Phyllobacterium zundukense: one gene and its partner. The protein of the gene in region 2 interacts with the protein of the main gene of each other region in a pairwise test. Links are inferred from orthologs where the notes say so. Each region holds a gene or a part of one and is shown on either strand. Other genes may lie near its edges. The genes, in order: N8E88_RS27395 and N8E88_RS18245.

What was found.
Region 1: the proteins of N8E88_RS18245 (region 2) and N8E88_RS27395 interact in binary tests that used the Escherichia coli proteins (3 or more experiments, as listed by UniProt). The link is inferred for Phyllobacterium zundukense from one-to-one orthologs.

The regions. Positions count from the first base shown.
Region 1 is NZ_CP104973.1:3,060,714-3,072,862, forward strand. What follows is about bases 9,002-12,000. They hold N8E88_RS27395 (two-component system sensor histidine kinase NtrB), read right to left. Parts: upstream 11,079-12,000; coding sequence 9,924-11,078; downstream 9,002-9,923. Other genes in these bases: ntrC (nitrogen regulation protein NR(I)), read right to left, coding at 9,002-9,921; dusB (tRNA dihydrouridine synthase DusB), read right to left, coding at 11,078-12,000. Also shown: N8E88_RS27350 (lactonase family protein), read right to left, coding at 1-325; N8E88_RS27355 (MBL fold metallo-hydrolase), read right to left, coding at 334-1,098; N8E88_RS27360 (nitrogen assimilation response regulator NtrX), read right to left, coding at 1,206-2,567; N8E88_RS27365 (sensor histidine kinase NtrY-like), read right to left, coding at 2,569-4,833; N8E88_RS27370 (aldo/keto reductase), read left to right, coding at 5,112-6,086; N8E88_RS27375 (GGDEF domain-containing protein), read left to right, coding at 6,276-7,064; N8E88_RS27380 (DUF1993 domain-containing protein), read left to right, coding at 7,197-7,706; N8E88_RS27385 (YfbU family protein), read right to left, coding at 7,768-8,244; more of ntrC, read right to left, coding at 8,461-9,001; more of dusB, read right to left, coding at 12,001-12,067.
Region 2 is NZ_CP104973.1:1,193,177-1,205,298, reverse strand. The notes cover bases 3,735-6,706. They hold N8E88_RS18245 (P-II family nitrogen regulator), read right to left. Parts: upstream 5,404-6,706; coding sequence 5,065-5,403; downstream 3,735-5,064. Other genes in these bases: N8E88_RS18235 (ubiquinone biosynthesis hydroxylase), read left to right, coding at 6,621-6,706; tesB (acyl-CoA thioesterase II), read right to left, coding at 5,661-6,530; N8E88_RS18250 (ammonium transporter), read right to left, coding at 3,735-5,038. In the rest of the region: N8E88_RS18265 (DNA translocase FtsK), read right to left, coding at 1-1,699; N8E88_RS18260 (TetR/AcrR family transcriptional regulator), read right to left, coding at 2,096-2,638; N8E88_RS18255 (SDR family NAD(P)-dependent oxidoreductase), read left to right, coding at 2,741-3,541; more of N8E88_RS18250, read right to left, coding at 3,614-3,734; more of N8E88_RS18235, read left to right, coding at 6,707-7,850; N8E88_RS18230 (aldo/keto reductase), read right to left, coding at 7,858-8,898; N8E88_RS18225 (OsmC family protein), read left to right, coding at 9,144-9,572; N8E88_RS18220 (YkvA family protein), read left to right, coding at 9,654-10,028; N8E88_RS18215 (succinate dehydrogenase iron-sulfur subunit), read right to left, coding at 10,050-10,829; sdhA (succinate dehydrogenase flavoprotein subunit), read right to left, coding at 10,905-12,122. UniProt on the Escherichia coli protein: Involved in the regulation of nitrogen metabolism. Regulates the activity of its targets by protein-protein interaction in response to the nitrogen status of the cell.

The DNA of each region.
Region 1 (12,149 bases), 1.9 Mb from region 2 along the record:
TTTCGCGAGTCTGGTCGAAACCAAGATGGCAGGTAGTGTTCCCCAACGTCGATTGCATATTGATATAGGACAGCGCACCGGTCGAGGGATCGATATCGAAGGCTGCGGCGAGATTCTCGTTCCACGCCGGAACTTCCGCAGCGGCATAGAGGCGCTTGCGCTTCTCATCAATCGCCAGATACCCTGGATTGTCGATCGCCAGATACTCGCTCGTGAGCGTCATATCTCCCGTCTCATCATCGAATTGAAAGACACTGATGCCCTTTCCCTTACCGGGCAAGGCATTGCGATTCAGGTTACCGACAAAAGCAAAGGTTTTTGGCATCGTTGATCTCATGCGTTAGGGGTGGAGAGATGGAGAATCTCGCCGTCGCTGGGAATAAGCAGCTTATGCTTAGCGATGTCGTGGGCGTTCGCATAGGCTTGCAGGTTATCGCGGGAAACAGTTGCGTGATCCAACGCTTCCATATGGGTCGCTATGATTCTCGTATCTTCGGGAGCAATACGGCAGATATCGACAGTTTGTTCGGCATCCATGACAATCAGCACATCGTCCCATTTGGCTCCACAGGAATGGGTGATGATAATGTCCGGAGCAAATGTAGCAATTGTTTCGCGCACGAGCGGATAGAGGATCGTATCGCCGGTCCAATAGATCGATGGTTCGCCGTCTGCCTCGATCGTGAGGCCAATGACGTTTCCCATCTTTTCGAGCACAGGACCAGAGCCGTGATTGCCGTCGCGACGGGTCAAATGAATACCTGCATATGTCAATCTGCCCGTCAGAGGCGTAACGTCGATGAAGCCGAATGACCGGATTTTTTCCTCGTCGCCTGGTTGGCAAATGAGAGGCAAATGCTTGGGAACAAGCTCCTGCGCGACCTTGTCGAAATGGTCCGCATGCAGATGCGAAACAATGACAAGGTCCACTCCGGCAAGGATTTCCTCCGTCGATACCGGCAGTTCGACCATTGGATTGGGTGAGCGGCCCGTGAACGATGGACGGCCGTGCTTCGACCCGAAATCCGGATCGATCAGGATAGTCGTGCCGGCATAGTCAAGTTTCAGCGTTGCGTTGCGAAGGAGTTGCAATTTCATATCGCCGGTCTCTTTCTGTGCTGTTCCACGACATTGCACAAGGCGTTCACGCAAAATCGGGCAAGGATGTGCCGGGGCGTCGAAAGGCTGCCGGACTGGACACTTGATCAGACGCCGAGGGACTTCAGTTTGCGGTGTAGTGCCGACCGTTCCATGCCAACGAACTCGGCCGTGCGTGAGATGTTTCCGCCAAAGCGATTGATCTGGGCAATCAGATATTCCTTCTCAAACCGCTCCCGCGCTTCACGCAATGGCAGCGCCATGATGTGCTGGTCCGATTCCGTTGGTGGTTTTGGCAGCGTATCGCCAATCTCGGCGGGCAGCAGATCAGCGGTGATCACCGATTCAGGATCGTCGCCCCGGGCGAGAATGATCAGGCGCTCGATGTTGTTGCGCAACTGGCGAATATTGCCCGGCCATGAATGCGACTGCAGCACCGCCATTGCATCGGGGCCAATCTTCCGCGGCTTGATACCTGCCTGATCGGCGATCTGCCCCATAAAGAACTCGACAAGTGCTGGGATATCGTCACGCCGGTCAGCCAATGGCGGCACGATAACGGGAACGACCGCGAGCCGATGGAACAGATCTTCGCGGAAACGTCCTTCGGCGATCATTGCCTCGAGGTTTTGGGCGGTCGAAGAAATAATACGAACATCGACCTTGATCCGCTTGGTGCCCCCTACCCGCTCAAACTGCTGATCCACCAAAACACGCAAGATCTTGTTTTGGGTTTCTCGCGGCATGTCAGCTATCTCATTCAGGTAGAGAATGCCGCCATGCGCTTCTTCCAGGGCGCCGACCTTGCGCTCACCACCATCGGATTCGGTGCCGAATAGCTCGACCTCCATTCGTTCTGGAGTGATGGTTGCCGCGTTCAGATTGACGAACGGCCCCTTGGAACGTGTCGACAGGGCATGAATGGCACGCGCGGTCAGTTCCTTGCCTGCACCGGAAGGCCCTGTGATCATGATGCGGCTGTTGGTCGGCGCGACCCGTTCAATAGTCTGGCGAAGGTGGTTCATGGAGAGCGAACTGCCAAGAAGTTCAAAGCTTTCGCTCGAGCGCTTGCGCAGGTCCGAAACCTCGCGGCGCAGCTTCGATGTCTCCAAGGCACGCTCGGCAATCAGGATCAGACGGTCAGCCTTGAAAGGCTTCTCGATAAAATCATAGGCACCGCGGCGAATGGCCGAAACGGCCGTTTCGATATTGCCGTGACCGGAAATCATAACGACCGGGATCTCCGGATGCCGCAGCTTGATCTCGTCCAGGAGCGCCAAGCCATCCAGGCGGCTGCCCTGCATCCAGATATCGAGGAAAATCAGCCGGGGTATGCGGTCATCTATCGAAGCGAGCGCGCTATCGGCGTCGGATGCGACGCGGGCCTCATAGCCTTCATCGCTGAGGATGCCAGCCACAAGTTCACGGATGTCGACCTCATCGTCGACCACAAGAATATCAGATGCCATGTTAATTCACCTGTTTTGCCGATTTATCGGTCTCTGCTTCGACCGGCGTAACGGTCTGCGTGGTTGGAAAAGTCATGCGGATCATAGCGCCCCGGCCCCCGTAAAAATCTTCCGGCGCGTCATGCAATTCGAGATGTCCAGCGTGGTCCTCGACAATCTTTTTGACGATAGCAAGACCAAGTCCGGTACCCTTTTCACGAGTCGTCATGTACGGTTCGAGCAGCCGCTGCCGGTGTTCGCGTGGCAGGCCTTTGCCGTTATCAAGTATCTCCACGACGATCGTCGCGTCGTCCTGTCTGGATCTGACGAGAATGTGTCCGTTGGCATGAGTCTCTTTCACAACGGATTCAACGGATTCAGCGGCATTCTTGATAACATTTCCGAAAGCCTGGCCCATCAAACGACTGTCGAACTGACCGATAAGCGGGGTATTGCCAAAGTCACGTTCGAAACGGATATCGCTACGGCTGACCTCCACGAGGAACGAGGCCTCGCGCAGAGCCTCGCGCAAATCCATTGCCTTGATTTCGGGTTTCGGCATGCGCGCGAAGGAGGAAAATTCATCGACCATTCGGCCGATATCACCGACCTGCCGTATGATCGTTTCGGTACATTGATCGAAAACTTCACGGTCCTCGGTGATCACCTTGCTATAGCGACGGCGCAAACGTTCGGCAGAAAGTTGAATTGGTGTCAGCGGATTCTTGATCTCGTGCGCGATGCGCCTTGCAACGTCAGCCCATGCGGAGGAACGCTGCGCCTCCACCAGATCGGTGATGTCATCCACGGTCACAACGTACGAATGATCAATCGATTCAGCATCTTCTACGGTAATCTGGACGTTAAAGGTCCGCGCGCTGCCGCGACGCGACATGGTCACCTGCTCGCGATAGACAGAGCGGCCCGTTGCATGCGCGACTTCGAAAACCAGTCCGATCTCCGGAACGAGCGCAGTCAGGTTCTTGCCAATAGCGGCTGCCGGGTCGAGCGAGAGCATGGTTTCAGCAGAACGATTGACAATGCCTATGACACCGTCGCCGTTGACACTGATAACGCCAGCGGTCACGCCCGAAAGGACCGCTTCGGAGAACCGTCGCCGCTCATCGATCTGATCCTTGGCAGCAACGAGATCATTGCGCTGTGTCCCCAACTGCTGAACCATTGTGTTGAACGTCTGCGAAAGAGAACCGATATCCCCGTCATTGCGATGTACGGGAACCGAGACATCGAGATTACCGGTTGCCACATCATCAGCTGCACCAATCAACAGCCGAATGGGGCGCACGAGCCTGTCAGCAACAGCTATGCCAGTCCAGATAGCCGATAGGAGCAGCGTGAGGGTCAGGCCGAAATAGAGCAGCGCAAAAAGGATCTGCGTGGTTACCCCGTCGCCGGCGGATGCTTGCTCGTCGGCGGTTCGTTTCTCCATCAATCGGCTCGAACTGAGAATGTCCGCATCGACGGGCCTCACCGTGTAGAGAAACAGACCCGGTATTTCCCGCATCATGATGACCGCACTCAGGAGATTGGTTTGTTCTGGCGGAATAAGCACGGGCTTGCCGTCCGATGCAGTCTCCAATACCGACCTTGCTACTGCAGGTATCGCGATGTCGGTCTTGATGTCGGCGCGCACAGCGGTTTCACCATTTGACCTGACCAGCGATGCGCCAAGAAGCCCCCGTCCCAGCGCCTGCTGGGTGAGCAAACGGGTAAAGCCGCTGCGATCGAGATTATAAAGCGTGCGCTGGCTATCGAGGTCATTGACCATTTCCAGCGTTGTGCCCTGCAAATTGCGCGCACTTTCCTGAATGTAGGAGTTGGCGAGGCTGATCGACGAATTGACGATGGTCGTACTCCGCATCTCGAACCAGCGGTCGAGGCCGAGATCGAGTGTAATGGACGCGACAATAGCGACGATCATTGCCGGCACAGCGGCGACAAGCGAAAACAGTATGATCAGACGCACATGTAGGCGCGATGCTGCTTTTCCGCGTGTCCTTGCCCGCGCGATCCGGTAGGCTTCCCGTCCGATGAGCATCATGAGCGCCGCAATCAGCGCCGCATTGATGCTTGTGAGCAGCAACGTAGTCTGGCTGTCTGGGCGGATTGGCGTCATTCCGGTCAGAATCAGAAAAGTTACGCCTGTCGTAAGAAGTGCGAGGACAACCGTCGCAATTCCAGCCCTTGAATAAAACTTCTGGATGCCGCCGCTCGTCGCGCCAGCCGTCGAATTTCCAGATAGGTTGACCGAATTCGATAAAAGCATCGCTATCGTGATTCCCACACGTGGCACTCATGCAACACATTGTGGCGGAAATGCAACGTTTTGTCGCGAAACAATGCTGATTGTCAGCACTTACCCACAATTGCCGGATCCGGGTCGCGGGCCTAATCTGTCGTCAATTTCTTGTTATACCTTGCTATCGCCATTCCAAAATCGACAAAACGGCTTACGACTATCGGAAACATCGTCAATCTGGCGCGTTGGCACGGGCCGCGTGGTCCGACGTTGACACCTCGACTTTGTAAAAATGGAGAACTGAGATGGAATATGTGCGTTTCGGCAACACCGGTCTCGAGGTCTCGCGTATATGTCTCGGATGCATGAGCTACGGCGAGCCTGATCGGGGCAACCATGCCTGGACGCTTTCAGAAGAAAAAAGCCGGCCATTCATCAAGCAAGCGCTGGAACTTGGTATCAATTTTTTCGACACGGCGAATGTTTATTCAGACGGCTCCAGCGAGGAGATTGTTGGCCGTGCGCTCAACGATTTCAGTACGCGCGAAGAGGTTGTCATCGCCACAAAAGTGAACAGCAGGATGCGCCAGGGGCCGAACGGCGCGGGCCTTTCCCGCAAAGCCATCTTCGCGGAAATCGATGCGAGCTTGCGCCGGCTGGGCACTGACTATGTCGACCTCTACCAGATCCATCGCTTTGACTACCAGACGCCTATCGAAGAGACATTGGAAGCTCTTCATGAAGTCGTGAAATCCGGCAAGGCGAGGTATATCGGGGCATCTTCCATGTATGCCTGGCAGCTCGCCCAAATGCTTGCGACCTCGAGTCAGAAGGGATGGACACGCTTCGTTTCCATGCAAAACTATGTGAATCTGCTCTATCGCGAGGAAGAGCGCGAAATGTTACCGCTCTGCAAGGCCGAGGGCATTGCCGTCATTCCATGGAGCCCCCTCGCCCGCGGCCGGCTCACGCGTGACTGGGACGAAACCAGCGCCCGTTCTGAAACCGACGAATTCGGTAAAACGCTTTATGCCGGTACTGAAGATGCTGACAGGAAGGTTGTAAGTGCAGTTGCAAAAATAGCAGAGCAACGAAAACTGCCACGTGCACAAATAGCACTTGCCTGGGTTCTGACCAAGGTTACTTCTCCTATAGTCGGCGCTACGAAAGCATCACATCTAGATGATGCTGTTGCGTCTCTTCAAATAAAATTATCTGACGATGAAATTGCTGCGCTGGAAGCGCCCTATATTCCGCATCGCGTCATGGGTTTTGTTTGATGGCAAATAGTTTTGCATCCTTTTGCGATAGTTCCAGCTGTGAGCGCGCTTATAAAACATGTGGCTGAAATAATGTGCCTCAGTCAAACGTACGATAAAAACAACAACTGTTAAAATTACACCGTTCGTAAAGAGCTTTCCTTATCGTCCTGTCGATATATGGAGTAAAGACACACTCGGCGGACGGCAATGACGACCTACGATTTATGGATGACGAAATTCGGCGACTTGCCACCTCTAAGACAGGTCGCGATCATGGTCGGCATGGCGATTGCCGCCTCGGATTTGCTCACGGTTCTTTTCTTCCTGGTTGTCAGACTGGATCGTCTCGACGTGGCGCTCATCGTCACCACAATCATTGTTGTTGTCGTGAGTGTTCCGCTCGGTGCTTTTCTCGTCGGGCTCAATTATCGTTTGAAGCAAACCGCCCTGAGACTTGATCTTGCCCTGCGCAAAGATGACCTTACCGGTCTGTCGAACCGCAACGAATTCTACATGCAGTCGCAGAAACAGATCGCCTTATGCGATCCGGACAAAAGTGCCGGTGCAGTCCTTTATATCGACGCCGATCATTTCAAGTCGATCAACGACCGGTACGGCCACGCCGTTGGAGACGGAGTACTCCAGGAAATTGGAATTCTTATCCGGTCCACCATTGGCGAGTGGGATTTTGCCGCGCGGTTCGGCGGCGAGGAGTTCGCCATTTTCCTGACGGGTGCGGACCTTGGAAAGGCCGATTGGATATCGCACCGGATTCTCTCTGGTGTTCGGGATATCTCCAAATACCTCCGGATAGGCGATCTCGACGTGACGGTAAGCGTCGGGATATCAATTCACCGACCTGGACAAGGCCTGGAGGAGGCGTTGGTGGCTGCCGACAAGTGCCTCTATGCAGCGAAGAGCCAGGGGCGAAACCGCATAGTTCATGCCGATGATAGTCCCGCCACAATTTTTGAACCCAAACTTCGCAAGATTTAGCTGCCAGGTGGCCTTGAAAAAGAGGGCCAGCGACGTATTTGCGCTTGGCACTACCAATGTCACAACTCCATTCTAAATTTCATCTCGATTATAGATTCTGCAAGTTCTGAAATGCTTCAAAGGAGCACGCCTATGTCATTATCCATGCACAAGATTTCCGTTCCGGCGTTTGTCCGGGGTTTCGCCGTTCTTTCGTCGTTGATCGACAAGGCCGAGGCATTCGCAGAGGAGAAGAAAATTGCTCCGGCGGTTCTCGTCAATGCACGTCTGGCGCCGGACATGCTGCCGTTCTCTGGCCAAATCCAGCGGGCCAGTGACACATCGAAGGGCGTAATCGCTCGCCTGACGTCGGTCGAAGTTCCGAAATTTCCCGATGAGGAAGCGGATTTTGCCGAGCTGCGCGAACGTATCGCCAAGACAGTAGCATTTTTAGAGAGCGTCGATCCGTCAGCGCTCGATGGCACTGCGGATAAGGAAGTCACGTTGAAATTCGGCAAGTCCGGCGTGGTGTTGAGCGGCGAAGACTACATCCAGAAATTCGTTCTGCCGAACTTCTATTTTCATGTCACGACAGCTCAAAACATTCTGCGCCACAACGGCGTGCCTGTCGGGAAACTCGACTACCTTGGCTCATTGGGTTGAACGTCAAGCCTGAATGATTGTGGCCGGCAATGCCGGCCACAATCATTTATATCTGTGCAGGTCAAGCGACCAGATGTTCGATCTGGTCAGCGGAAAGCTCACGCTTCCTGCCGATTTCGTCCCATCGCTTCAGCATGGTGCGATATTTTTCAAGCTGCAGTTCCGGCCGATTGTCAGGGCTGTTGGAGACTTCCAGCGGGAACTTCAGGATGTTGCTGAGGAAGTCGGCATAGGCGAAACGCTCGTCCGGCTGGCTCGGGCCAAAGCCAACAAACGCCGTCTTGCCTGGCATGTTGCTGGCCGCTCCCCCACTTGAAGCCTTTATTGCGCGGAACAGCGCAAGGATGTCGTCCATTTCCTGGGCCTCTTCCTTGCTCAGGGTCGTCGTTGAGATTCCGAGATCTTCATAAAGACTCTCGAAACCCTTCTCCACGACTTCCTGGTGCCGCGCGTAAAGGCTCGATTTCTGCGGATCAAGCTTCTTCAAGATTTCGTATTGATTGAACAGCATCAATCGTTCTGCAAAACTGAACACCATGCACCTCCGTGTGATCGAATGGCAATTCGGCACGTTACCGGTTGCGTTAATTCACGAGATTTCTGGTGATTACTCTGCACATACTCACCTTAAAAAGGCTCTGTCGCAGTAGTTACAATTTTATCTTCCTTTGATATTGTCAGAACTGGTGAATCATTTGCTAATACCTAGGGTCAGGACCCATTAATGATTTCTTAAAGAGCGAATACCGCCCGTTCAGCGTTCATTCTTGGCACTCTTGTAGATGTTGACACCCAGTTCGCGGATTTTCTTGCGCAATGTGTTGCGATTGAGTCCCAGCAATTCGGCAGCCTTGATCTGGTTCCCATGTGTCGCCGTCAGGCAGGAAAGGATAAGTGGATATTCCATCTCCTCCAGTACACGCTGATAAAGACCGACGGGTGGCAGGTCGTCTCCATAGGAAAGGAAGTAGCGCTGCATGTTCAGTTCGACCGCCTGGCCGATAGTTACATCCTGGTCCGCAATTGAATTCGACGATGGCTCGGCTGGCCGCAGGTCGGCCTTGAGTTCAGCCTCGATGACGTCCGCATTGATCTCTTCTTGCGGGTAAAGCGCAGCAAGACGGCGGACGAGGTTTTCCAATTCCCGCACATTGCCTGCCCAAGGATAACGCCGCATAAGATCAAGGCCATCAGCCATGATACGTTTTTCAGGCAGACCGTCCTTCGCCGCCATTTTGAAAAAGTGCCGCACGAGATCCGGAATATCTTCGCCGCGTTCGCGCAAAGGCGGCAGGCGCAGCGGCACGACATTGAGACGATAGTACAAATCTTCCCGGAAAAGGCCCTGATTGATCAAGGTGCGCAGATCCTTATTGGTGGCAGCAACAATGCGCACGTCGGTCTTGATCGGTGTGCGCCCGCCGACGGTCATGTATTCGCCCTGCTGTAACACGCGCAAAAGCCGGGTTTGGGCTTCCATCGGCATATCGCCGATTTCGTCGAGGAACAAGGTACCGCCGTCGGCCTGTTCGAAGCGTCCGCTCGACCGGTTCTGAGCACCGGTAAAAGCCCCGCGCTCATGGCCGAACAATTCGGACTCGATAAGGTCACGCGGAATCGCTGCCATGTTAATAGCAACGAACGGACCTTTGCGCCGGCGGCCATATTCATGCAGAGCTTTCGCCACCAGCTCCTTGCCAGTACCCGACTCACCGGAGATCATCACCGTCAGGTCGGTCTGCATCATGCGCGCCAATACCCGATAGATATCCTGCATCGCTGGCGAGCGGCCAACCAGCGGCATTGTATCGGGTTGTTCGTCCGCAGCCCATTTTTCCGGCTTTTTCTTCGGTTCCGAAAGTGCCCGACCAACGATGCTGACCAGTTCCGTCAGATCGAACGGTTTTGGTAAATATTCGTAGGCTCCCGCCTCAGAGGCACGAATGGCAGTCATGAAGGTGTTTTGCGCACTCATGACGATGACGGGCAGATCGGGTCGCGATTTTTTGATGCGCGGCAGAAGATCGAAAGCGTTTTCATCGGGCATCACCACATCGGTGATTACGAGATCGCCATCGCCCGCCGATATCCAGCGCCACAAGGTAGCTGCATTGGACGTTATGCGGACGTCATAGCCTGCACGGGAGAGCGCCTGATTGAGGACCGTTCTAATTGCTGCGTCGTCATCTGCGACGAGAATACTGCCCAAACTCATAATCAGGACCCTGCTTTCTTCGTATATGGACTGTCGTCTGCATGGTCGTCGTCAAGCGGACCGCTCTGCCATGCGGGCATGAGAATTCTGAACGTCGTCTTCCGCGGCACGGAATCGCATTCGATAACGCCGCCATGATCACCGACGATCTTGGCGACCAGAGCCAGGCCAAGTCCGGAACCATTGGGCTTCGTGGTTATGAACGGATCGAAGAGATGTGGCATGATATCGGGCGTCACACCCCCACCGGTGTCCGAAACACAAAATTCGAGTGGCAGCGATACCCGGGTACGCATACCTGGAACAGACAGGCGGATACCTGGACGGAACGCGGTTGAGAGCGTGATTTCGCCTGGCTCGTTGGCGCCGATCGATTCGGCTGCATTCTTTACAAGATTGAGGAACACCTGAACGAGCTGATCGCGATTTGCGAATACGTAAGGCAACGACGGATCATAGTCCTCGTGAAACTTGATATGGTTGGCAAAACCATTCTTGGCTATGGCTTTGACGTGATCGAGCACCACGTGAATGTTCACTGCTTCCCGTTCTATCGGGCGTTCGTCGGAGAAAACCTCCATACGATCGACGAGTGACACGATCCGGTCGGTCTCATCGGTTATCAATCGTGTCAGCGCCCGGTCATCGTCGGAAAGACCAGTCTCAAGCAGTTGCGCGGCTCCGCGGATGCCAGAAAGAGGGTTCTTGATCTCGTGCGCCAGCATGGACGCAAGGCCGGTAACCGAACGCGCCGCGCCGCGATGCGTCATCTGCCGATCGAGTTTTTCCGCCATGGAGCGTTCCTTGAAAAGGATGACGATCGAACCGGGCGATTCGCTGACAGGCGTGACATAGAGATCGACAATCCGGTCCTGGCCAAGCCGTGGCGACGAGACGTCGACACGATATTCGTTGACCGGTGACGGGTTTTCGCGCACTTGCTTGACCAGTGCCAGCAGTGGGCTGCCGAACGGTAGCAGCATATCCAGCGTGTTACGGCTCAAAATGTTGGCGCTTGAGCGGAAGAATGCTTCAGCATCGGCGTTGGCATAGGAAATATAACCTGCATCATCGAGCATGATAACCGGGTGCCGGATCGAATTCAGGACGATGCCCGCCAACCGGTCTCCCAGCATAGATTTATCCGATGCTGTCATCAGGCCACCTTCCTCATTTCTTCTGTATTTGAGAGCGCAGCGTGGAGACGTCGTGCAACCTGTTGCGGATTGGTTTCGGTCATGATCGACGCGCGGACAGCGGGCTCTACATCGAATCCGTGTTTATCGAGATACCAGCCAAGGTGTTTGCGCGCATGGCGAATACCCGTGGCTTCGCCATAATGCGAGAGCATCGCGTCGTAATGCGCGACTGCATAATCGGCGATCATGTGGCTGGCATCCTGGCTGCTTCCGCGAACGATCGTCCCTGGCAACCAAGGTTGGCCGTACGATCCGCGCCCCACCATGACAGCGTCCGCACCCGAGGCCTCGAGAATTGCCCTAGCATCGGCGCGGTTCTGGACATCGCCATTGGCCACAAGCGGGATCGCAATAGTGTCCTTGACAGCACGAATGGCGTGCCAATCAGCTTTGCCTTCATAGAACTGGCAGCGCGTACGGCCGTGCACTGTGATCATTTTAACCCCGGCCTGCTCTGCACGCGCAGCTAGCTCCGGCGCATTGATACTATCGTCATCCCAGCCGAGCCGCATTTTCAACGTAACCGGCACGCGCACAGCACCGATCGTTGCGTCTATCAGTGCCAAGGCATGATCGAGATCGCGCATGAGTGCCGAACCCGACAAGCCGCCGGTTACCTTTTTGGCCGGGCAACCCATGTTGATATCGACGATATGAGCACCCTCGCCCTCGGCGATCCGCGCTGCTTCCGCCATCCATCGGGTTTCACGGCCTGCGATCTGCACAACGTGCGTGCCCAATCCATCACCCCTGAGGCGCAACAGGTTGCCGCGTTCGCGCGTGCAAAGCTCTGCACTTGCAACCATTTCCGATACGACCATGCCGGCTCCCGCCTGCCACGCCAACTGGCGGAACGGCAGGTCGGAGACGCCGGACATCGGCGCCAGAAACACGCGGTTTCGCAAATGTACCCCGCCGACATCCAGTGGTTGATCCAGTTCGATCACGCGATTCTGCCTGTTTCGTATGCAATTTCGTAATAGCCTATCCTTTAGACACGTCCGTGCCTCTTCGCAAGGCATTGCGTAC
Region 2 (12,122 bases):
TCGACAGTTCGAGCATTTTCGGGTCGATCATGATCAGGCGGCACTGCTCCGGCGTCATCCGGTAAAGCAGCGAAAGGATCATCGTATTGATCGCAACGGACTTGCCCGAACCCGTGGTGCCGGCGACCAGCAAATGCGGCATTTTCGCAAGGTCCGCGATAACCGCCTCGCCATTGATGGTCTTTCCAAGGGCAAGCGCCAATTTGGTCTTTGTCTGCTCAAAATCGCGGCTTGCCAGAAGTTCACGCAGATAGACCATTTCGCGCGTCTGGTTCGGGAGCTCGATACCGATGGCATTGCGACCGGGCACAACGGCGACACGCGCGGCAATCGCGCTCATGGAGCGGGCGATATCGTCGGCGAGGGTGATGACCCGCGACGATTTGATCCCCGGCGCCGGTTCCAGTTCATAGAGCGTTACCACTGGACCCGGACGTACATGGATGATTTCGCCGCGCACGCCGAAATCCTCAAGCACACCTTCCAGCAGCCGCGCGTTCTGTTCCAAAGCCTCTTTGGAAAGGCCCGGATTGCGCACAACGTTCTTCGGTTCGCTCAGGAAATGCAACGAAGGCATCTCGTATTCGTCGGATGCAATCAACGACGCCTGCGCCTCGCGCTGAACGCGCGCGCCGGCCCGCGGCGCAGGTGCCGGTGTATCAATGCGTGCGGCAACTGGCCTGTTCGGAATCGCCGTCGGTCTTGCCGGGGCTGACTGCAGCGCCCAATCGTCGACATCCTCTTCATCGCTGAAGGCGACCGGATCGAAGCGGCCGTCGAATTCATCCCTGCCGATATCGATTGAAGGCGCCTCGATTTGTGGTGCTTCGTCGTAGAAGCCGGGCTCGCGCCGGCCATCGGTCTGGGCGCTTTTCTGACGCGAAACCGCAACGTCAGGGAAATCACCGTCATGCCGCGAGCCGATACTGCGTGCGCTGCTATAGAGCCCGGCGCTACGACCGGAAAACCGGCGGAACAGGGCTTTCGTGCTCAGGAACCAATGGGTCAAGGCGCCGAGAGCGAGCAGGCCACCGCCTCCGCGATCGTCATCATCATCCTCGTCGTCGTAGTCATCATCTTCGGCGACGTGGCGCGTGGACTTCTTGGTGACCACCGGTTCGCTGTCACGGTAGGTGATGCCACTGGCAAAGCCAAAGATCCAAAGGGTCGGGATGGCAAGAATGGCAACCATGATCATGGCCAGACCACCACGGGGGAACGTGCCGATAAAGATGCCGGGTATCTTGAGGACCATATCACCAAAGACACCGCCAAGACCAATAGGCATTGGCCAGCTTTCCGGTATGGCGAAGCAGCCGGCGATCGCCGCAGCCAGAAGCGACGCGCAAAGCCAGGCGACGGCCCGGCGCGGCATACGGTCGACACCACGCCCTGTGAGAAAGAGCCCGCCCCAGAAAAGCGCCGGCATCAGTGCCACAACCATGGAAAGACCGAAGAACTGCATGCCGAGATCGGCGAAGACCGCACCGGGATAACCGAGGGCATTGCGGGTCGGATTCGACGTGGCGTGACTGAAGCTTGGATCGAGCACGTTCCAGGTGGCGAGGCTGCCGATGGCAAAGGCCACGAAGCCGATAAGTCCCAGCCCCCACAGGATATGAATCTGCCTGCGAAACAGGCTGGATAACCCGGTTCGCTGATCTTCAATGGCATAGGAGGAAAGGTATCCTTGACGCATGAAATCCGGCCCCGCGTGAACGCATACAGAACGGCTGCGAGCAGCCGCAAATCATAGAGTTGATTCTGACGTTACGGTGCGGATGGTTAAGGGGCCATTAACCATGGGGAATGAGTGGGACGAAATTAGCAGGATCAGCGGTAAAGGCGCTGTGCGTGGTTCGACAAGCTCACCATGAGGGAGTTGTGTGGATTGCAGAGAGTCAAGTTCTGGAGTGTAGGCGATGATCATCGCCAGTTGCAGCACAACAACCTCCCTCATGGTGAGCTTGTCGAACCACGCAGGGAATTTCTTTCCCCCGGCAAGAGAGGTGGCTCTCAAAACAAAAAAGAGCCCCGGAAAACCCGGCCCTGCTGCTCCTTTTCAAGATTGTTCTATCAGCTGTGATACGCGGCGTCACTTCGGGCTAATCCACTCACGCGTCTGCGACAGCAGTTCATCAGACAAATTCGGGTCATCGCTCATCCGGGCCAAGATGACTGCTCCCACCATCGCCGCCCAGCTCCCAATGGCAGCCCGACGTTTGTTTTCCGCAGTTGCCCCAGGAGCCGAGCGACTCAGGCGCTCGATGTGCTCTCGCAAGCCTGCCGTCATCGCTGCACGGGCCTCTGGCGATTGATGGATGGTTTGGCCGGCCAGCCCCGCCGTTGGACATCCGCCTGCGATATCATCTCGGTGACTTTCCGAAAGGTAGGTCGCCGCGTACCGCGTCAGATCGAGGTCCTCCGGTATCCCGGCTGAAACGATGTGGGCCAGGGTTTGAACGATCAGGTCATCTTTCGAATTGAAGTGCCCATAAAAAGCGCCATGGGTGAGAGACGCCGCCTTCATCACATCCGCCACCGTCACCGCCTCGAATCCGTGGGCCCTGAAAAGCCTGCCAGCCGCCTCCAGGATCTTTTGCCGGTTTTCCGCCACTCGCTCACGACTGACTTTCATTACGTCCTCGATTTTTCACTTGACTTTAATCATGATAGCGATCATGAATACACTAAACATGATGACGATCATGATTAATAATCCAAACTCAAGGAAAAAGCAATGAAAGCCAAACCCACCGTCCTTATTACCGGAGCCTCCACGGGCATCGGTGCTGTTTATGCCGACCGTTTCGCAAAACGGGGGCACGATCTGGTATTGGTTGCTCGAGACCTGGCTCGATTGGAAACGCTGAGCGAGCGCCTACGCCGTGAAACCGGAGCCAATGTCGATATCCTTCAAGCTGATCTCACCGATGAGGTTGAGCTGGCCAGGGTGGAGTCGCGCGTACGTGAGGATGCGCGCATTGGCATACTGATCAACAACGCCGGCGCCAGCGCAGCTGGCGGGTTCGCCGATCAAACGCCGGACGACGTGGCCAAGCTCATAAGCCTCAACACGACTGCGCTGACCCGGCTGATCAGTGCTGTTACGCCACGTTTCATCGAAGCCGGGGCAGGGTCGATCATCAATATCGCCTCGGTTGTTGGATTGGCTCCTGAGTTTGGTCTAACCGTCTACGGAGCGACAAAAGCATTCGTGCTGTTCCTCAGCCAGGGGCTCCAGCTCGAACTTGGCCCAAAGGGCGTGTATGTCCAGGTGGTGCTGCCGGCGGCAACGCGAACAGAAATCTGGGAGCGGTCTGGCAGGGATGTGAATGCACTTCCGGCTGTGATGGAAGTAGAGGAACTCGTTGACGCAGCGCTCGTGGGCTTCGATCGTCGCGAGTCCGTGACTATTCCGCCGCTTCCGGATGCCGATCAATGGAAGGCTTTCGACATGGCTCGACAGCTGATGATTCCGAATTACGCGCAGGTCCACGCTGCCGATCGTTATCAGCCTGAAAAAGCGCTCGCAAGTTAAGCCGGGACGCCATGCTCAAAAAGAAAAGGGCCCGGAAACCGGGCCCTTCTGGTTCTTTTCAAGGTATTTCTATCAGCTGTGGTAGGCAGCTTCACCGTGCGAGGTGAGGTCGAGGCCTTCACGCTCTGATTCGGGCGATGCGCGCAGGCCGACGATGAGATCGACGATCTTGTAAAGGATCGCGCTGCCGATACCGGACCAGAGCAGTGTCACGGCGACACCCTTGAACTGCGCCCACAGCTGAGTCGCCGTACCTGCATAGCTGGCGGCGAAATCGGCAGTCGAATAATCGACGATGCCGGCGCCACCCAGTGCCGGATTGACGAGGATGCCGGTGCCGAGAGCACCGATGATGCCGCCGACGCAATGGATGCCGAAGACATCGAGGCTGTCATCATAGTCGAACGTGTTCTTCACCACCGCGACGAAGAAGTAGCAGACGACGGTGACGACCCCACCGAGCACGATGGCACCCATCGGACCGACGAAACCGGCAGCCGGGGTAACGGCAACCAGACCGGCAACTGCACCCGATACGGCACCGAGCATCGAGGCTTTACCACGCAGGAAGGATTCGAGGATGATCCACATCACCGCAGCAGCAGCCGTTGCGACAAAGGTGTTGATCATGGCAAGGCCCGCATAGGCATTGGCTTCGAGGTTGGAACCGGCATTGAAGCCGAACCAGCCAACCCACAGCAATGACGCACCGATCATGGTCATCGTCATGGAGTGCGGTGCCATGATGTCTTTCTTGTAGCCGGTACGCTTACCGATCATCAGAGCGCCGACGAGACCTGCAATACCCGCATTGATATGAACGACGGTACCACCGGCAAAGTCGATTGCGCCGAAGCCGAAGATCAGGCCGGACGGATCGGAATAGGCGCTTGGACCACCCCAGAACCAGACCATGTGAGCGATCGGGAAGTAGACGAAGGTAACCCAGAGAATGACGAACAGGATGACCGCTGAGAACTTCACGCGTTCAGCGAACGCACCGACGATAAGCGCCGGCGTAATGCAGGCGAAGGTCATCTGGAAGACGACATAGACCAGCTCGGGGATGGCAACGCCCTTCGTGAAGGTTTCGGACATCGTCGTCACGTCGACGCCTTGCAAGAATGCCTTCGACAGGCCACCGACAAACGAATTGCCGGGTGTGAAGGCCAGGCTATAGCCGTAGAACACCCAGATCAGCATCACCACAGCGGTGATGGTGAAGACCTGCATGAGAACCGAGAGCATGTTCTTCGAGCGGACAAGACCGCCATAGAAAAGCGCGAGGCCAGGGATGGTCATCAACAGCACAAGCACTGTCGAGATCATCATCCAGGTGGTGTCGCCCTTGTCGACTGTGAAGGCTGGCGCTGCGGCGGCGGGAGCTGCTGGCGCGGCCTCCTGAGCGAATGCGGCCAGCGTACCGATAGCGACCAGTGCCAGCGACCCGAGAAGGGTGCTGCGCGCCGCAGATGTCAGACTGGTTGGAATTTTCATTATTGTCTCCTTGAACCCCAAATAAATCACAGCGCGTCGGTGTCGGTTTCGCCCGTGCGGATACGGACGGCCTGCTCGATGCTGAGAACGAATATCTTTCCATCACCGATCTGACCGGTCTTGGCAGCCGTGGTGATGGCTTCAACGGCAGTGTCGACGAGCTCGGATGCGACCGCTACTTCCACCTTCAGTTTCGGAAGGAAGCTGACGGCATATTCCGCCCCGCGATAAATCTCGGTGTGCCCTTTCTGGCGGCCATAACCTTTCACCTCGGTGACGGTCAGGCCCTGGATGCCGACAGCAGTGAGTGCTTCGCGCACTTCGTCCAGCTTGAACGGCTTGATGATGGCCATCACAATTTTCATTGAATATACCCCTGCGCTTTGCGCGGCGCCTTTCAGGTGGAATTACTCGAAAGGCTTCACATCCGCGTTGAACCCATCGCCTAAAGCCGCTTGCGGCAGTCGGTGACTGCTAAGGAGTATTCAAGTTCTGTGCCAGACTCGAAATATAACGCCAAGCCATTGATTACAAATGTATATTTTTAACAATTGACGGCATGATTACGCAATACGATGCAACATGCCTAAAATTTAGGCAAACTCGGCGGGCTTTAAAAACGTCACGCTTCGGAATGCACACGAATTAGGCCTTCCTGTGCTGTCGAGGCAATCAATATGCCGTCACGGCTATAGATTGCACCACGATTAAAGCCACGCGCTCCGGATGTACTGGGGCTGTCTGCCGTATAAAGCAGCCAATCGTCGAAACGGCAGGGCCGATGAAACCACATGGCGTGGTCGAGACTGGCGACCTGCAGGTCGCGATCGAAAATCGATCTCCCATGCGCATAGAGCGAGGTATCGAGCAGCGTCATGTCCGACAGATAAGCCAGCACCGCCGCCTGCACGGCGCGATCATCCGGCACGGGACCTGTGGTCTTGATCCAGACATTCTGCTCGGGCGGCAGCTTCTCGCGCGAAAAATAGTGCGCGAGCGACAATGGCTTCATCTCGATGGGCCGGTCTTGCTCCCAGTACTTGCGGATAGCGGCAGGCGCATTCTGCAGATATTGCTCTTTCAGGTCGCGGTCGCTGATGAGATTTTCCGGTTCGGTGACGTCGAGCGGTTTGGGCTTTTGATGTTCGAGTCCCTCCTCCTCGATCTGGAAGGAAGCTTCCAGCGAAAAGATCGCGTGGCCGTGCTGGATACCGACGACCCGCCGCGTGGTGAAGCTCGAACCGTCGCGAATACGATCGACCTCATAGATAATCGGCACTTTCGGATCGCCGGCACGCATGAAATAACCGTGCAGCGAATGCACATGACGCAGAGGATCGACGGTGCGCTGTGCTGCGACCAATGCCTGGCCGATCACCTGGCCGCCGAAAACACGTTGCCAGCCGGATTGCGGGCTGCGACCTCGAAACAGGTTGTGTTCAAGCATCTCAAGGTCGAGTATGGACAAAAGCTCATTCATGGCGTCAGACATGATCGAAGTCTCCCGTTCGCGCGTCCAACGCTTGCAACAGGAACAAGAGCACAAGTCAAGCGCCGCATAACTGCAACCCGGAGGCAAACCATGGTTGAACGAAGCTCCCCGCAAGACATCACCATCGCCGGCGCAGGCTATGTTGGCCTCGCGACAGCAGTTGCGCTGAAATCATCGGCGCCGCACCTTGCCGTTACGATTGTCGACGCGGCGCCCGCCGGCGTATGGCGTAACGATACGCGCGCCTCCGCTATCGCTGCCGCCGCAAGCCGCATGCTGGACCGCCTTGGATGCTGGGAGGCGATCCTTCCCGAAGCGCAACCCATTACCGAGATGATTGTCACCGATTCGCGCACGTCCGATCCTGTACGACCCGTGTTCCTGACCTTCAACGGCGAAGTCGAGCCGGGCGAGCCATTCGCGCATATGGTGGAGAACCGCATCCTCAACGCATCGTTGCGCAAGAAGGCGGAAGAGCTTGGCGTCACCTTCGTCGAGGGCGCGCCGGTAAACGGTTTCGAACATGGCGAGGCAGATCTGACGGTCCGTTATTCTGACGACAAGAGCTTGCGAACCCGGCTGCTGATTGCGGCCGACGGCGTCAAATCCCGCCTGCGCGAGATGGCCGGCATCAAGGTCGTGAACTGGGAATATGGCCAGTCAGGTATCGTCTGCACCGTCGCGCATGAGCGCCCGCACCATGGCCGGGCCGAGGAACATTTCCTTCCCGCCGGACCCTTTGCGGTGCTGCCGCTCAAAGGCAACCGCTCTTCGCTGGTCTGGACTGAACGGACCGCCGATGCAGAACGCCTGATCAACGAGGATGATTTCGTTTTCGAAGCCGAGCTCGAACAGCGTTTTGGCCTGAAACTCGGCGAGGTACATGTGGAAGGCGCGCGTAAAGCTTTTCCGCTCGGTCTTACCCTTGCCCGGGATTTCGTCAAGCCGCGCTTCGCGCTGGTGGGCGACGCAGCGCATGGTATCCACCCGATCGCCGGGCAAGGTCTCAATCTCGGCTTCAAGGATGCGGCAGCGCTGGCGGAAACCATCGTCGATGCCGATCGGCTCGGGCTCGACATCGGTTCGGTAGCGGTGCTCGAACGCTACCAGACCTGGCGGCGCTTCGACACGGTGCAGATGGGCGTCACCACGGACGTTTTGAACCGGCTGTTTTCCAACGACAACGTGCCGGTCCGGGCGCTGCGCGATTTTGGTCTCGGCCTTGTCGAACGGATGCCGCGGCTCAAGGGATTCTTCATCCGCCAGGCCGCGGGACTATCGACGACAGCGCCGAAACTGCTGCAGGGCCAGCCGATCTAGACTTGCTCTAGAGCGGTCGCGGATATCTGCGGTAGATCGCGTTTATCTCCCTGAGGAGTTCCGGTGGCAGCGTGATCTGGCTTGCCCAGATATCGGTCTTCAATTGCTCCATCGATGTTGCCCCGATAATAACCGAGGTCATGAACGGCCGCGACAGCGCAAAGGCGATCGCCATCTGCGCCACATCGAGATTGTGCTTGCGGGCGAGTTCAATATAAGCGCGAACCGCAGGCGCGGAGTATTCATTGTTGCGCCATAGACCGCCCGGCTGAATCGAGCCGCGCGTGCCCGCCGGCGTTTTCCCATCGAGATATTTGCCGGTCAGCACGCCGGAAGCCAGCGTCGAATAGGCGAGAAGGCCGACATCCTCGTGATGGCTGAGTTCGGCAAGATCGAGATCGAAGACGCGCTGGATAAGGCTGTACTCGTTCTGCACAGAAGCAATGCGGGGCAGATCGTGACGCTCGGAAAGCTTGAGCCATTGACCGATCCCCCAGGCCGTTTCGTTGGACAGGCCGACGTGGCGGATCTTGCCTTCCTTGACCATATCGCCAAGCCCCTGCAGGGTCTCTTCGATCTGCGCGACGACCTGCGACTTGTCCTGGTTCTGCGGTGCATACTGCCATGCGGTACCGAAATGATAATGACCGCGGGCGGCATAGTGGACCTGATAAAGATCGATATAGTCGGTCTGTAGACGCTGCAGACTGCCTTCAACCGCTTCACGCACGCTCTGGCGATCAGGCGGGGTTCCATTGCGGATCCAGCTATTGCCGCCGCCGGAAATCTTCGACGCCAGCACGAATTTGTCGCGCTTCCCGGTCTTCTTGAACCACGTGCCGATATAACTTTCGGTTTTGCCGTAGGTGTCCGCGCTCGACGGAATTGCATAGACTTCCGCCGTATCCATGAAATTGATACCCGCATCCAACGCATAGTCGATCTGGCTGTGTGCATCGGCTTCGGTGTTCTGTGCGCCCCAGGTCATGGTGCCGAGGCAAATTTCAGTGACGTCGATATCGGTCCTGCCGAGTTTCTTCAGTTTCACGGGATGATTCCAGTTCTGGCGATGAGAATTGAATAGTCTGAACGGAAGCGTGTGAGACCGTTCCATAAGGGAATTGTTTTTTTAGCCTGATGACAGCATTTCATCAATATGGGATTCTCTTCTTGCTGCCAAAGGTTGAGCGAATTCCCGACATGCATCTGTCTCGGAACTGCACTATGCTCGGCGCGTTATGCTTTTATCGAAGACCAGCCGGCTCGATACTTCAACCACGAGGGAGACGACAAATGGACAGACAAGCAACAGCAATCTGGAAAGGCGCGCTGAAAGATGGTCAAGGCACGCTCGACACCCAAAGCGGCGCGTTAAAGGGTCTCCCTTACAATTTCAAGGCGCGTTTCGAGGACGCAAGCGGCACTTCCGGTACCAATCCCGAGGAACTGCTCGGTGCGGCCCATGCGGGTTGCTTCGCCATGCAGCTTTCACACTTCCTGGCGGAAAACGGCACCCCGGCTGAAAAGCTCGAAGCCAAGGCGGTCGTGACGCTTGATCCGGCCAAAGGCGCGATCACCAAGAGTGCGCTGATCTTGGTCGGCAGTGTTCCGGGTATCGATGCAGCGACTTTCAGCGAGCTTGCCAACAAAGCCAAGGCCAACTGCCCGGTGTCAAAGGCGCTCGGCGCGATCGAACTTACTCTGGATGCAAAGTTGGCTTGATTGTCAGCCAACCTGCCGAATGAGTTGCGGGCGCTCTTGCGCCCGTTATTGTGTATGGCGATAGGCCGGATCACTTAACTTATGATTGCATCGCTCAAACAGTGGGCGCGAACCATCAAACGCGATGTCGTTGCGCTCTGGCTCGCCGCGCGTGATCCGCGTGTTCCGTGGTATGCGAAAGCAGTCGCCGGGGGCGTTGCCGCCTATGCTCTAAGCCCTATCGACCTTATACCGGACTTCATTCCGATCATCGGCTATCTGGACGATCTCATCATAGTACCGCTTGGCATCATGCTGGCGGTCAAACTTGTGCCTGACGCTCTCATGCACCAATTCCGGAACGAAGCCACGCGCCGCGCCAGACCGGTGAGCAAGGAGGGGCTGATCTTTGTAGTGCTGGTCTGGACGCTGGCGGCTATTGCGTTGCTGTGGGTTTTCTGGCCGAATTCCGCCTAGCTTCCTTCGGCCGGGACGGCATCAGACCCGCCGCTCCACCATCATCTTCTTGATTTCGGCGATTGCCTTGGCGGGGTTAAGACCCTTCGGGCAAGCCTGCGCGCAGTTCATGATCGTATGGCAGCGATAGAGCCGGAACGGATCTTCCAGATTGTCCAGACGCTCGCCCGTTGCTTCGTCGCGGCTGTCAATCAGCCAGCGATAGGCCTGCAGGAGAACTGCCGGGCCGAGATAGCGATCGCCATTCCACCAGTAGCTTGGGCATGAGGTCGAGCAGCAGGCACACAGGATGCACTCGTAAAGGCCATCGAGCTTGGCACGATCGTCGTGGCTCTGCAGCCATTCCTTGGCTGGCTCGGGCGAAACCGTCTTCAGCCACGGCTCGATCGAACGATGCTGGGCATAGAAATTGGACAGATCCGGCACCAGATCCTTGACGACCGGCAGATGCGGCAGCGGGTAGACCTTCACAGCGCCCTTGATCTCATCCATGCCCTTGGTGCAGGCGAGCGTATTGGTGCCATCGATGTTCATGGCGCAGGAGCCGCAAATGCCCTCGCGGCACGACCGGCGCAATGTCAGTGTCGGATCGATCTGGTTCTTGATCCACAACAGACCGTCGAGAACCATGGGCCCGCAATCGTCGAGATCGACATAATAGGTATCGATACGCGGGTTCTCGCCGTCGTCCGGCGACCAGCGGTAGATCCGGTACTCGCGCAGATTGTTTGCTCCCTGCGGACGATCCCAGGTCTTGCCGGGCCGCATCTGCGAGTTCTTGGGAAGTGCAAGTTCAACCATAATATTCTGGTCTCTCTATTTGTTCTTTCGCAATCCTAGACGGAAAACCGGTACCCACTTTTCCTGGGACTGCTTTTAGTACACACGCGCTTTCGGCGCGATCTTGGCGAGGCTGATGCCGCCATCCTCCTCCTTGAGCAACGGCTCGAGGTGAACAGGACGATAGCCCAGCGTGACCTTGCCATCCGGCGCCAGCCAGGCAAGACTGTGCTTGCGCCAGTTGACATCGTCGCGGTTGGGGAAATCCTCGTGCGCATGCGCGCCGCGGCTTTCCTTGCGCGCTTCGGCTGCAACGACCGTGGTGATGGCATTGGCCATAAGGTTTTCGAGCTCAAGCGTTTCCACCAGATCGGAATTCCAGATCATCGAGCGATCGGTGACCTTTACATCCGGCAGCTCGTTCCAGATCTGTGCCATACGGTTCACGCCCGACTTCAGCGATTCCGAAGTGCGGAACACCGCCGCATCTTCCTGCATGGTCTTTTGCATCTTTTCGCGCAACGCAGCAGTCGGAATGCCGCCATTGGCATGACGCAGGCGGTCGAAGCGGTCCATGATCTTCGTGACAGAAGCCTCATTGATGTCCGGGATCTTGGCGTTGCGATCGATCACCTGGCCAGCGCGGATCGCAGCCGCGCGACCGAACACCACAAGGTCGATCAGCGAATTGGAGCCGAGACGATTGGCACCATGCACCGAGGCGCAACCCGCCTCGCCCACCGCCATCAGACCGGGCTGGATGCGGTCCGGATCTTCTGCAGTCGGATTGAGCGCTTCACCCCAATAATTGGTCGGAATGCCGCCCATGTTGTAGTGAACCGTCGGAATAACCGGAATCGGCTCCTTGGTGAGATCGACGCCGGCAAAAATCTTCGCCGATTCCGAGATGCCTGGCAGGCGCTCGTGCAGGACGGCCGGATCGAGGTGATCCAGATGCAGGAAGATGTGATCCTTGTTCTTGCCGACGCCGCGCCCTTCGCGGATCTCCAGCGTCATGCAGCGTGAAACCACGTCGCGCGATGCCAGATCCTTGGCGGAGGGTGCATAGCGCTCCATGAAGCGCTCGCCTTCGGCATTGACGAGGTAACCGCCCTCGCCGCGCGCACCTTCCGTGATCAGACAGCCAGCACCATAGATGCCAGTCGGGTGAAACTGGACGAATTCCATATCCTGCAGGGGCAAGCCCGTGCGCGCGACCATGCCGCCGCCATCGCCGGTGCAGGTATGCGCCGACGTTGCGGAGAAATAGGAGCGGCCATAGCCTCCCGTTGCCATAACCACCATCTTGGCGGC